3 regions of the Pseudomonas guariconensis genome follow, and region 2 is predicted to be linked to each of the others. Evidence: riboswitches for the same ligand, from Rfam matches in the RefSeq annotation. Region 2 holds a riboswitch; each other region holds the start of a gene.
The links. A riboswitch is a leader RNA that binds a small molecule or an ion and turns the genes downstream of it on or off. The one in region 2 is predicted to bind cobalamin.
Positions count from the first base shown of each region.

Region 1: another riboswitch for cobalamin. It lies ahead of AB1N67_RS12095 (ABC transporter ATP-binding protein); the one in region 2 lies ahead of AB1N67_RS12780 (CbtB domain-containing protein).
Region 3: another riboswitch for cobalamin. It lies ahead of cobO (cob(I)yrinic acid a,c-diamide adenosyltransferase); the one in region 2 lies ahead of AB1N67_RS12780 (CbtB domain-containing protein).

Region 1 covers NZ_CP162012.1:2,646,959-2,650,225, reverse strand. The annotation lists gene AB1N67_RS12105 (iron ABC transporter permease) at 1-120, opposite strand, end outside; gene AB1N67_RS12100 (ABC transporter substrate-binding protein) at 120-1,088, opposite strand; gene AB1N67_RS12095 (ABC transporter ATP-binding protein) at 1,085-1,861, opposite strand; cobalamin riboswitch at 1,969-2,176, opposite strand; gene AB1N67_RS12090 (AraC family transcriptional regulator) at 2,385-3,267, shown strand, end outside.
Region 2 covers NZ_CP162012.1:2,786,575-2,789,841, reverse strand. The annotation lists gene cobM (precorrin-4 C(11)-methyltransferase) at 1-675, opposite strand, end outside; gene AB1N67_RS12790 (cobalamin biosynthesis protein) at 716-1,123, opposite strand; gene AB1N67_RS12785 (CbtA family protein) at 1,123-1,806, opposite strand; gene AB1N67_RS12780 (CbtB domain-containing protein) at 1,817-2,002, opposite strand; cobalamin riboswitch at 2,095-2,292, opposite strand; cobalamin riboswitch at 2,492-2,690, shown strand; gene cobW (cobalamin biosynthesis protein CobW) at 2,790-3,267, shown strand, end outside.
Region 3 covers NZ_CP162012.1:4,038,068-4,041,334, forward strand. The annotation lists gene AB1N67_RS18725 (cobyrinate a,c-diamide synthase) at 1-1,024, opposite strand, end outside; gene cobO (cob(I)yrinic acid a,c-diamide adenosyltransferase) at 1,021-1,632, opposite strand; cobalamin riboswitch at 1,754-1,978, opposite strand; gene AB1N67_RS18735 (hypothetical protein) at 2,119-2,697, shown strand; gene AB1N67_RS18740 (sorbosone dehydrogenase family protein) at 2,815-3,267, shown strand, end outside.

The DNA of each region.
Region 1 (3,267 bases), 140 kb from region 2:
GACCTTCGCCAGCGGCACATGGGCCGCGCCAAAGCCCAGGGACAGCAGGCAAGAGAACAGCACACCGATCAGCAGCAGCGACATCAGCAGGCGATAGCCCCCTGGGCTACGAACCGGCATCAGTGCGTTGCCTTGGCGAACAGTTGCGGATGCAGGGCCGCAGCCAATTGCTCGATGGCACTTGCGTTGTCCACCGATGGGGTGACCTGCAGGTACGACAGCACTACGAAGCGGCGCTCGCGGATGGCCTTTACCTCGCTCAAGGCGGGGTGATTGAGCAGGAAATCGCGTTTTTGCGCCCAACTCGTCGGCCCGTAGTCAACGATGACGATCACTTCCGGATCCCGCGCCACGACGCTCTCCCAATTGACCTGGGTCCAGCTGGCATTCACGTCGGCCATTACGTTGTCGGCACCAGCGGCCTCAAACAGTGCCTGGGGCATGCCGAGTCGGCCAGAAGTGGTGGGGCGGTCTTCGCCGCTGTCGTAGAGAAAGACGCGGGGTTTGTGTTGCACTGGGGCCAGTTGCGCGTGGACCTGCGCAACGCGCTGCTGCAGATGCTCGACAAGCACGTTGGCCCGCGGTTGAACGTCGAAGATGCGCCCCAGGTTGAGCAGGTCCTGGTACAGGTCCTCCAGGCTTGCCTGGCGCCGGGGCATGATCCATGAGCAGGATTCGCTCAATTCATACACGGGGATGCCCAGCGGTGCGAGGGTCTGCGGCGTCAGCGGGCCGCCCACGTTCATGCCGTAACCCCAGCCAGCGAACAGAAAGTCGGCCTGGGCATCAAGAAGGTTCTCCGGCGACGGATAGCGCGGTGCAAGTTCAGGAAGGCCGGTCAAGGCCTCACGCAGGGACGGGTCGAGGGTCTTCCAACCGCTGACACCGCTGTAGCCGACCATCCGCTCGCGCAGCCCCAGTGCCAGCAGCATCCCGGTGAGGTTGATGTCGTGACTCACAGCCCGCTGGGGCGCTTGGGTGAAGGTGATGTCGCGCTCGCAACTGCGCACGGTGACGGGGTAACTGTCAGCCCAGGCTGCGAAGGGCAGGGCGGCGAGCAGGGCCAGATGAGTCAGGCGTCGCTTCATGCGGGGGTGATCCAGGTAATACGTGGGTGGGGCGCCAATGGGTGGCGATCGACCAGGGCGCGAACACCAAAGACTTGCGCCAGGCGGTGCTCGGTCAGCACTTGCTCCGGTGTCCCTTGCGCGACGATGCGACCTGCATCGAGCACATACAGGCGATCGCAGAAGGCTGCGGCCAGGTTCAGGTCGTGGAAACTCGCCAACAGGCCTAGACCAGTCCCACGCAGGTGTTCGAGCAAGGCCAGTTGGTAACGTGGGTCGAGATGATTGGTCGGCTCGTCCAGGATCAACAAGCGCGGTTGCTGCACCAGTGCCCGAGCCAGCAATACACGTTGCTTCTCACCGCCGGATAGCGGCGCAAAGCCCTGGTCGGCTCGGGCATGCAGGCCTAGTCGCTGCAGGCAGGCATCGATCAATGCCTGGTCGTCATGGCTGTCGAACCAACCTTGGTGCGGGGTTCGGCCCATGGCGACCACGTCGCGCACACTCAGGCCGAAATCTTCGGGGAACTCCTGCAGCATCACTGCCACGCGCTGGGCGACCCAGCGTGGGGACTGTTGCCAGATGTCTTCGTTTTCCAGCAGCACGCGCCCGCCATCGGGTCGGGTAAAGCGATAGGCGCAGCGCAACAGGCTGGTCTTGCCGCTGCCATTGGGGCCGATCAGGCCGACGAATTCACCGGGGTGGACTTGCAGGTCGATGTCGTCGAGCAGGCGTTGACCGCCGGGCGAGGGAGCCCAGTGCACGCTTTCCAGACGTAGGGTAGGGGATGACATGCAGACCAACCGTACCGGGGGTGAATGAAGCCCGACTGGAGACGGCGCGCAAGGAAATCGCGGACAGTGGCCTGCCCAAGACGGCCCGCGCCCGCCCACCGCGGGTGTTGCCAACAGAGGTGACAGGCCGGTCTCCGGGCTTGCGAGGGGCTTGAGGCATTCACCTTCCCATGCCGGCGGCACAGTGGTGTATCGAATGCATCGCTCGCTTACCGTTGCGGGGGCAGCGCCGGACTGATCGCGCAAGGCGAGGCACCGGCTTCCCGTTTAATCCCCGGCACGGCGGCAGGGGACACCTGAAACTGGGGCGCATCTGAGCATTAATGGACGGGTCAGTCAACCGAACAGGGCGTTCTGGCTTTGCCGGCTTTCTTGCGTGACTGATTGTTACGCGATGTTACCCATTGCCCCAAGCCCAGGGCGGTCTCTGAAAGCTATTCGACTGCAAGGGGCTGTTTTAGAGGGCGATACGAGGGCACAGCATTTGCATTACCGAATCTACGAATTCGGACTGGAATAGACCATGAGTTCTCCACTGCACTGCTGCACCGTTTCGCCAGTCGCGGGCAACCTCGGCGTCCTGTCGGCCGCTGCCAGTGGGCTGGAGGGGTTCGTGACGGAAGTTGGGGGTGACATCGACCTGGTGCTGGGACGTGCCGGCGTCAATCCTGAAAGCCTGCGCCAACCCACACTCAGCCTGCCGCTCACCAATTACTGCCAGGTGCTCGAGGAGGCAGCCCGCCAATCGCACTGCGACAATTTCGGTTTGCATTACGGTCTGCAGTTTCAGCCTCAAGCCTTGGGGCTGCTGGGCTATGTCGGGTTGTTTTCCAGTACGTTGGAGGAGGCCTTGCGCAATTTCGCGGCAGCGTTTCCTTATCATCAGCACGATACCTTGATACGGCTGGCCGACTGCGGCGAGTGCTATCGCTTCGATTATCAGGTACGGCACAGCGCCATCCTGGAGCGCCGGCAGGATGCCGAATTGACCATGGGCATGGTGCTGAACCTGATGCGCCACGTATTGGGCAAGGACTGGGCGCCATTTGCAGTCAGCTTCGAGCACGCGCGCCCACTAGACGGGCAAGCCCATCAGCGGGCGTTCGGCGCGCCTGTCTATTTCGATCGCAATTGTAATTCGATGCTGGTACCCAAGACCGACCTGAAGGACCAGATCATGCCGGAGCGCGATGCCAATCTGCTGTTTCTGGTCCAGGACGTGCTCCGGCGCTTGGGCGCACGCGATCAACGGCGCAACCTGCTGGACGAGGTGGACGCTCAGGTACGCCTTGCCCTGAGCGGCGGAGAGCCGTGCCTGGAAACGATCGCGCAGTCGCTGCAGCTCAGCGGCGCCGGATTGCAGCGCCATCTGCGCGAAGCAGGCGTGAGCTTCAGCCAACTGGTGG
Region 2 (3,267 bases):
ATGGCCCACCAGGATCAGCGCGGTTCGCCGAAAATCCTTGGCCGCTGTGAGTGCGACGATGTCCTGCAGGGTGCCGCGTACCCAGTCCTGGTCCGGCCAGGTGGCGCGATGAATGACGGCGACCGGGCAGTCCGGCCCGTAGTGTGGCAACAGTTCGGTGACGATACGCTCGAGGTGTTTCACGCCCAGGTGGATCGCCAAGGTGCTGCGGTGGCGGGCCAGGTCGGCCAACTGTTCGCCAGCTGGCATGGGCGAGCTGTCGCCATAGCGGGTGAGAATCACCGTCTGGGCGAGCTCCGGCAAGGTCAGCTCGCAGCCGAGCAGGGCGGCGCTGGCGGCGGTGGCGGTAACACCCGGAATGATCTGATAGTCGATGCCCAGTTCGCGCAGATGACGTATCTGCTCGCCGATGGCGCCATACAGACTGGGGTCGCCGCTGTGAACACGGGCCACATCCTGGCCATTTTCGTGGGCGCGGCGCAGGGCTTCGATGATCTGCTCCAGGTTCAGTTCGGCGCTGTTGATCACCGTCTCGGCGCTGTGTCCCTCCAATACAGCTGGCGGAACCAGGGAGCCGGCATAGATGATGACCGGGCATTGGCGGATCAGACGTTGCCCCTTGACCGTGATCAGCTCCGGATCGCCGGGCCCGGCACCGATGAAATAGACCGTCATGGGAAATCCTTGCAGATAGGCAGTAATGTGGACGCGATTATCAGCCACGGGCCAGGGCAAGAGTAGCCTGGCCCAGCACCTGGCGTGTCACCAGCAAGCGCGAGGTGCCGAGCGATCGTGCGGCCAGTGCCAGGGCTGCGCTTTCAGCGACGCCCCAGCAGCCGCTGTAGGCGTAGGCAACGGGTGAGCGATGGCTGAGCTGCGGTTCGAAGGGCTGTAGCTCGGTGGCCGGGAACACCACCAGGGGGATGCCCAGCCGTTCGGCTAGGGCCTGCAACCCAGGTTCATCGAATTTGAGATCGATACTGGCAAGGCCAACCAGATGATCGGCGCACAGGCGGTGTGTGACCAGGGTCGTGCGCAGCAACTGCTCCAGGGTTTCGACCGGGCAGCCCTTGCGGCAGCCGAAGCCGGCATAGAATACCGGCTCGGACCAGGCGTTGCGCATCAGGCCTGGTTGGCTCGGCGATAAAGCCAAGCGCTGAGCAGGCCAAGGGCGAGCCAGAACGCGGCGTTGGTCAGCCAGGAGGCGAGCTTGAATTGGGCCACCAGTGCTTGCGGTGCCAGACTTTCATGCACCGGTGGTTGTGGTGCGCCGATCACGTGTGGCACCACCAGCAAAGCGACGCCCAGCACCTTGAGCAGCCAATGGTGGGTAAACACCACCAGCGCAAGACCCGCGGCCGTGGCGGCTGCAGTGCCGATCCACCAGCTCTGGCGTTGCCCCAGGTCGGCGGCGGCTGTGCCTGGCAGCTCCGGTGGCAACCCCAGTGTGGGTGCCAGGCAGAACACAGCAAAACCCGCCAGCCCCCACAGTGCGCCGGTCATCACTCGGTTTGGCTCGCGCAGGCTGTACAGCGCGGCGAGGATCAGCGCGAAACCGACCGCCACCACGAGGTTGCCGCCGGTGGTGGCGAGCAAACGCTGCCAGCCATCCTCCGGTGCCCAGGCCGCTGGGTCATGGGAATGCGCTGCGACGGGGCTGTCGTGCTCATGTTGCTCGGGGACAGCGCTCTCGAAAGTTTCTGCCTGGAGAATCAACGGGCTGACCCACAGACTTTGCAGCACGGTCAGCAATAGAGCGGCGAGCAGCCCGCTGAAACCTGCGGTACGGGCGATACGCTTGATCATGCAGGTGTACTCAATGGCAAGGGAAGGCGGCGCTGTGGCGGGTATCGTGGGCGGCATTGTGCACCGCCTCGATGTGCGAGAAACCTGCGAAATAGACCAGGCACAGGCCCAGCAGGCTGGCACCGACGGCAATGACGACACGTTGGCTGAGGCTGACGGGAGTGGCGATGCTGTGTTTGGTGCTGGTGATCGGCATGGTGCGTTCCTCTGCTGTTTATAGGCGGCGGACACGCGCGTCGTTCCGGGCACGATTGACCCAGAAGAGGTGACAGCGCCCGCCCACCGCGGGGTGTTCTATTAACGTCAGGCCGGTCTCCGGGCTTGCAAGGAGGAGCAGGGCTCCTGGAAAGCATCACCTTCCCATGCCATACGACGCGGCACAGTGGTCAAGATGCTTCGCTCGCTTACCGTTGCGGGGGCAGCATCGGCTTGGTTACCGATTTCCCGTTTCACCCCTTGGGGGGCACCTGAACGCAAGGTGCAAGCAAAGCATGGGGGCGCCATGGCGTCAATCTGCAAGGTTGCGGTGGCCGCGCCCTCAGCGGGCCAGGTGGTGAAAGGTCGAGCTTGGAATACACCTAGGAGTTCCTCGTGGGCGAACCCGCACCCGCAGGCCAGGGCGACTGTTCCAAAGGGCTGTCCGCAAACACTGACGCGCCATGGTTGACCGCCTGCCGGCCACTGCGTAGCCTTGCCGATTCGAGGTTCTCCGGCATTGGCCGGAGCTAAGACGGGAACGCGGTTCAAGCCGCGGCTGCCCCCGCAACTGTAGGCACCAACCCGGATCGACACAGCCACTGCGCCCAGGCGCGGGAAGGCGTCGTTCCACCGGCACGGCCGGTAAGGTGCAAGCCAGGAGACCTGCCTCGAGACGATTTCGACTTTCAACCGGGCGGGGTGATCCGGTGGCGAACAGGCCCGGCCAGCAAGGCTCGCGGCACTCGTCCTGCATGCCCGCGCCATCCTGCCAAGGGCATCGCGACATGAAAACACTGGCCAAGCTCCCCGTCACCATCGTCACTGGCTTTCTCGGCTCGGGCAAAACCACTTTGCTGCGTCACATGCTGGACAACGCCCAGGGGCGCCGTATCGCGGTGATCGTCAACGAATTCGGTGAACTGGGCATCGATGGCGAAATTCTCAAGCAGTGCAGCATTGGCTGCACCGAGGAAGAAGCCAGCGGCCGGGTCTACGAACTGGCCAACGGTTGCCTGTGCTGCACCGTGCAGGAAGAGTTCTTCCCGGTGATGCGCGAGTTGGTGGCCCGCCGCGGCGACCTGGACCACATCCTCATCGAAACCAGCGGCCTGGCCCTGCCCAAGCCGTTGGTGCAGGCCTTCCAGTGGCCAGAAATCCGCAATGCTTGCACCGTCGATGCGGTCATCACCGTGGTCGACAGCCCGGCCGTGGCCGCAGGGACCTTCGCGGCGTACCCGGACCAAGTGGACGCTCAACGCAAGC
Region 3 (3,267 bases), 1.3 Mb from region 2:
ACTCGGCGCGCTCGCCTGCCACATCAGTCAGGGCGTCGAGCAAATAGAGCATGCCGCCGCATTCGGCCAGCAAAGGCTTGCCCTGGACGTGATGGGCGCGGATCGCCTCGCGCATCGGCGCGTTGCTGGCCAGGGCGTGGTGGTGCAGTTCGGGATAGCCGCCAGGCAGGTAAAGGCTGTCCACGGACGGCAACGCCTGATCGTGTACAGGAGAAAAAAACACCAACTCCGCACCCAGCGCACGCAGCAAATCGAGGTTGGCGCCATAGGTGAAGGCAAAGGCTTCATCCCGGGCCACGCCAATGCGCACACCCGCCATGCACGGCAGCGCCTGTGCAGTTGTGGGGGCGGCGAATACCACCGGGGGCGGCAAGGCGGCATCACAGCTTTCGCCCAGGGCCTGAGCAGCGGCGTCCAGGCGCAGGTCCAGATCGTTGAGTTCACTGGCCTGGACCAATCCCAGGTGACGGCTGGGCAGCTCGATGCCGCGCTCGCGGGACAGCCCGCCATACCAGCGCAAGCCTTCAGTGAGGCTGCCTTCGAGCAACTGTGCATGACGCAGGCTGCCGACCCGGTTGGCCAGCACGCCGGCAAAGGGCAGGTCGCGCTGGTAGTGCGCAAGGCCCAGGGCCAGGGCACCGAAGGTCTGCGCCATGGCTGTGCCATCGATCACCGCGAGCACTGGTACGCCGAAGTGGCGCGCAAGGTCCGCGCTCGATGGCGTGCCATCGAACAACCCCATGACCCCTTCGATCAGGATCAGGTCGGCATCGCCTGCCGCCTCCCAGAGCAGACGCCGACTCTCGTCAGCCCCGATCATCCACAGGTCGAGTTGGTACACCGGCGCGCCGCTGGCGCGCTCGAGGATCATCGGGTCGAGAAAATCTGGCCCGCACTTGAACACTCGGACCTTACGGCCAAGGTTGCGGTGCAGGCGCGCCAGGGCAGCGGTGACAGTAGTCTTGCCCTGGCCAGAAGCGGGTGCCGCGATCAGCACCGCCGGACAATACCGGGGCTGGCTCATAGCTCCACGCCCTTCTGGGCACGGATGCCAGCCTGGAAGGCGTGCTTGATCACGCCCATCTCGGTGACGGTGTCGGCCAGCTCGATCATTTCGGGCTTGGCGGCGCGGCCGGTGACGATCACGTGTTGCATCGGCGGGCGGGCCTGCAGATCCGACAGCACTTGGTCGAGGTCCAGGTAGCCGTGCTTGAGGGCGATGTTCAGCTCGTCCAGCACCACGAACTGTACCGAAGGGTCCTGCAACAGCTGGCGCGACACCGCCCAGGCGGCTTCGGCGGCGGCGATGTCACGTTGGCGATCCTGGGTCTCCCAGGTGAAGCCCTCTCCCATGACGTGGTAGCGCACCTGTTCGGGGAAGCGGCGGAAGAACAGCTCTTCGCCTGTGCTGTCACGGCCCTTGATGAACTGCACCACGCCGCACTGCATGCCATGCCCCATGGCGCGGGCGAGCATGCCGAAGGCCGAGCTGCTCTTGCCTTTGCCATTGCCGGTGAGCACCAGCAGCAGGCCGCATTCATTGGGGGCATTGGCGATGCGCTCGTCGATGATCGCCTTCTTGCGCTGCATGCGCGCCAGGTGGCGTTCGTCGCGTTCGGTGGATTCGCTCATCAGGATTCTCCGCAAGCTGTCGACGCGCACGGAAGGCGACGACAGGTCGATAGACAGGCAGACGGAGAACGCGCAGAGGCCGCGGCAGAAGGCCACGGTGCACCGCGCATCACCCTCCGTGATGCCGTTGGCAGTGACAGGCCGGTCTCCGGGCTCGTGAGCAGGGCCTTGGCCCATGGATCGCGCGCCTTCCCGGATACCTGTATCCAGTGGCCCTGCACGACCTTTGACTCACCTACCGTTGCGGGGGCAGCGCCGGATTCGCGCCTTGCTGGCGCCCACCGGCTTCCCAGTTTCACCCTGCCCAACCGAAGGCTGGCAGAGCACCTGAAACACGCCGCGAAGGTTAGAGGGTTGGGGCGGGAGCGTCAATGAAGCGCGCCCGAGGCAATGCTCGACTTCATGGCTTGTGCCGGACGTGCAGCAGTGATATCACATAGCCATCAGTGTTCGGCAATGCGATCGAAACTATAAGGAGAGCGCAGCATGCGAGGCCTGATCATCAACAACCAGAACCTGGAATTCCTGCGACCGGCCCTGGAAGGCTGGATCGAGTGCATCGACCGCTTCAACCAGGTACATGGCGATAGCGAGGCGCCCTACTGGCACGGCGCGGCCACCAACAGCGGACTGCTCGCAGCCGCCGCCTGGCAGGCCGAACAGGTCGCCTTGGCGCACTATCCCAGCAAGAAGCAACGCGACGAAGGCGAACGCGAAGGCCGCTGCGACCTGTCGATCAGCACCGCCGAGCAATCCGTTCATCTACATGTCAGCCAACGCTGGCCGCGCATCGCCCGCCTGGACCTGGCCACTGCCCTGCAGGAAACCGCCACTCTCGCCCGCCCGATCGCCTACCCCAGCCAGCTCAAGGCCGGCGCGTTGTTCGTCAGCCCCTGGAAGGCCGGGCAGCACGCCAGTCCCGAGGAGCTGCAAGACTTGGTCGACGACCTGCAAAAACACACAGCCTGCGCCATCGCCTGGCATTTCCCCTACGCCTACCGTTCGCTGCACAACGAACTGGGGCAGTATTTCCCTGGGGTGGCATTGTTGCTCAAGCAGGCGTAGGCAAGCCGATGAGCCCACGCGGAAGCCATCCGGCGGTCGCTAGGCCCATTCGCCTGGAGTGAACCTACCCCGACGCATCCGACTCTCAATTCTCACAAGCCAATGAGGATTGCGAGCATGGACAGGATGCGTATCGCGATGGTGTTGGCCCTGAGTGCCAGCCTAAGCGCCTGCGGCGAGTCCGCGCGCCTGGAGGTCAGCGACGGCTTCGGCCCCTCGCCTCGCCTGCCCGAGCCCAACAAGACCCTGATCCCGACCGTCAACATCGCCCCGGCGACCGGCTGGCCGGACGGCGCCACGCCGACGGCCGCCGCGGGCACCCGAGTGGTGGCCTTCGCCAGGGACCTCGATCACCCACGCTGGCTCTACGTACTGCCCAATGGCGATGTCTTGGTGGCCGAAACCAATGCCCCGCCCAAGCCCGAGGACGGCAAGGGCCTGCGCGGCTGGGTAATGGGCAAAGTCATGGAGCGTGCCGGTGCCGGGGTCCCCAGCGCCAATCGCATCACCCTGCTGCGCGATGCCGACCATGATGGTGTCGCCGAGGTGCGCAGTACGTTCATCGAAGGG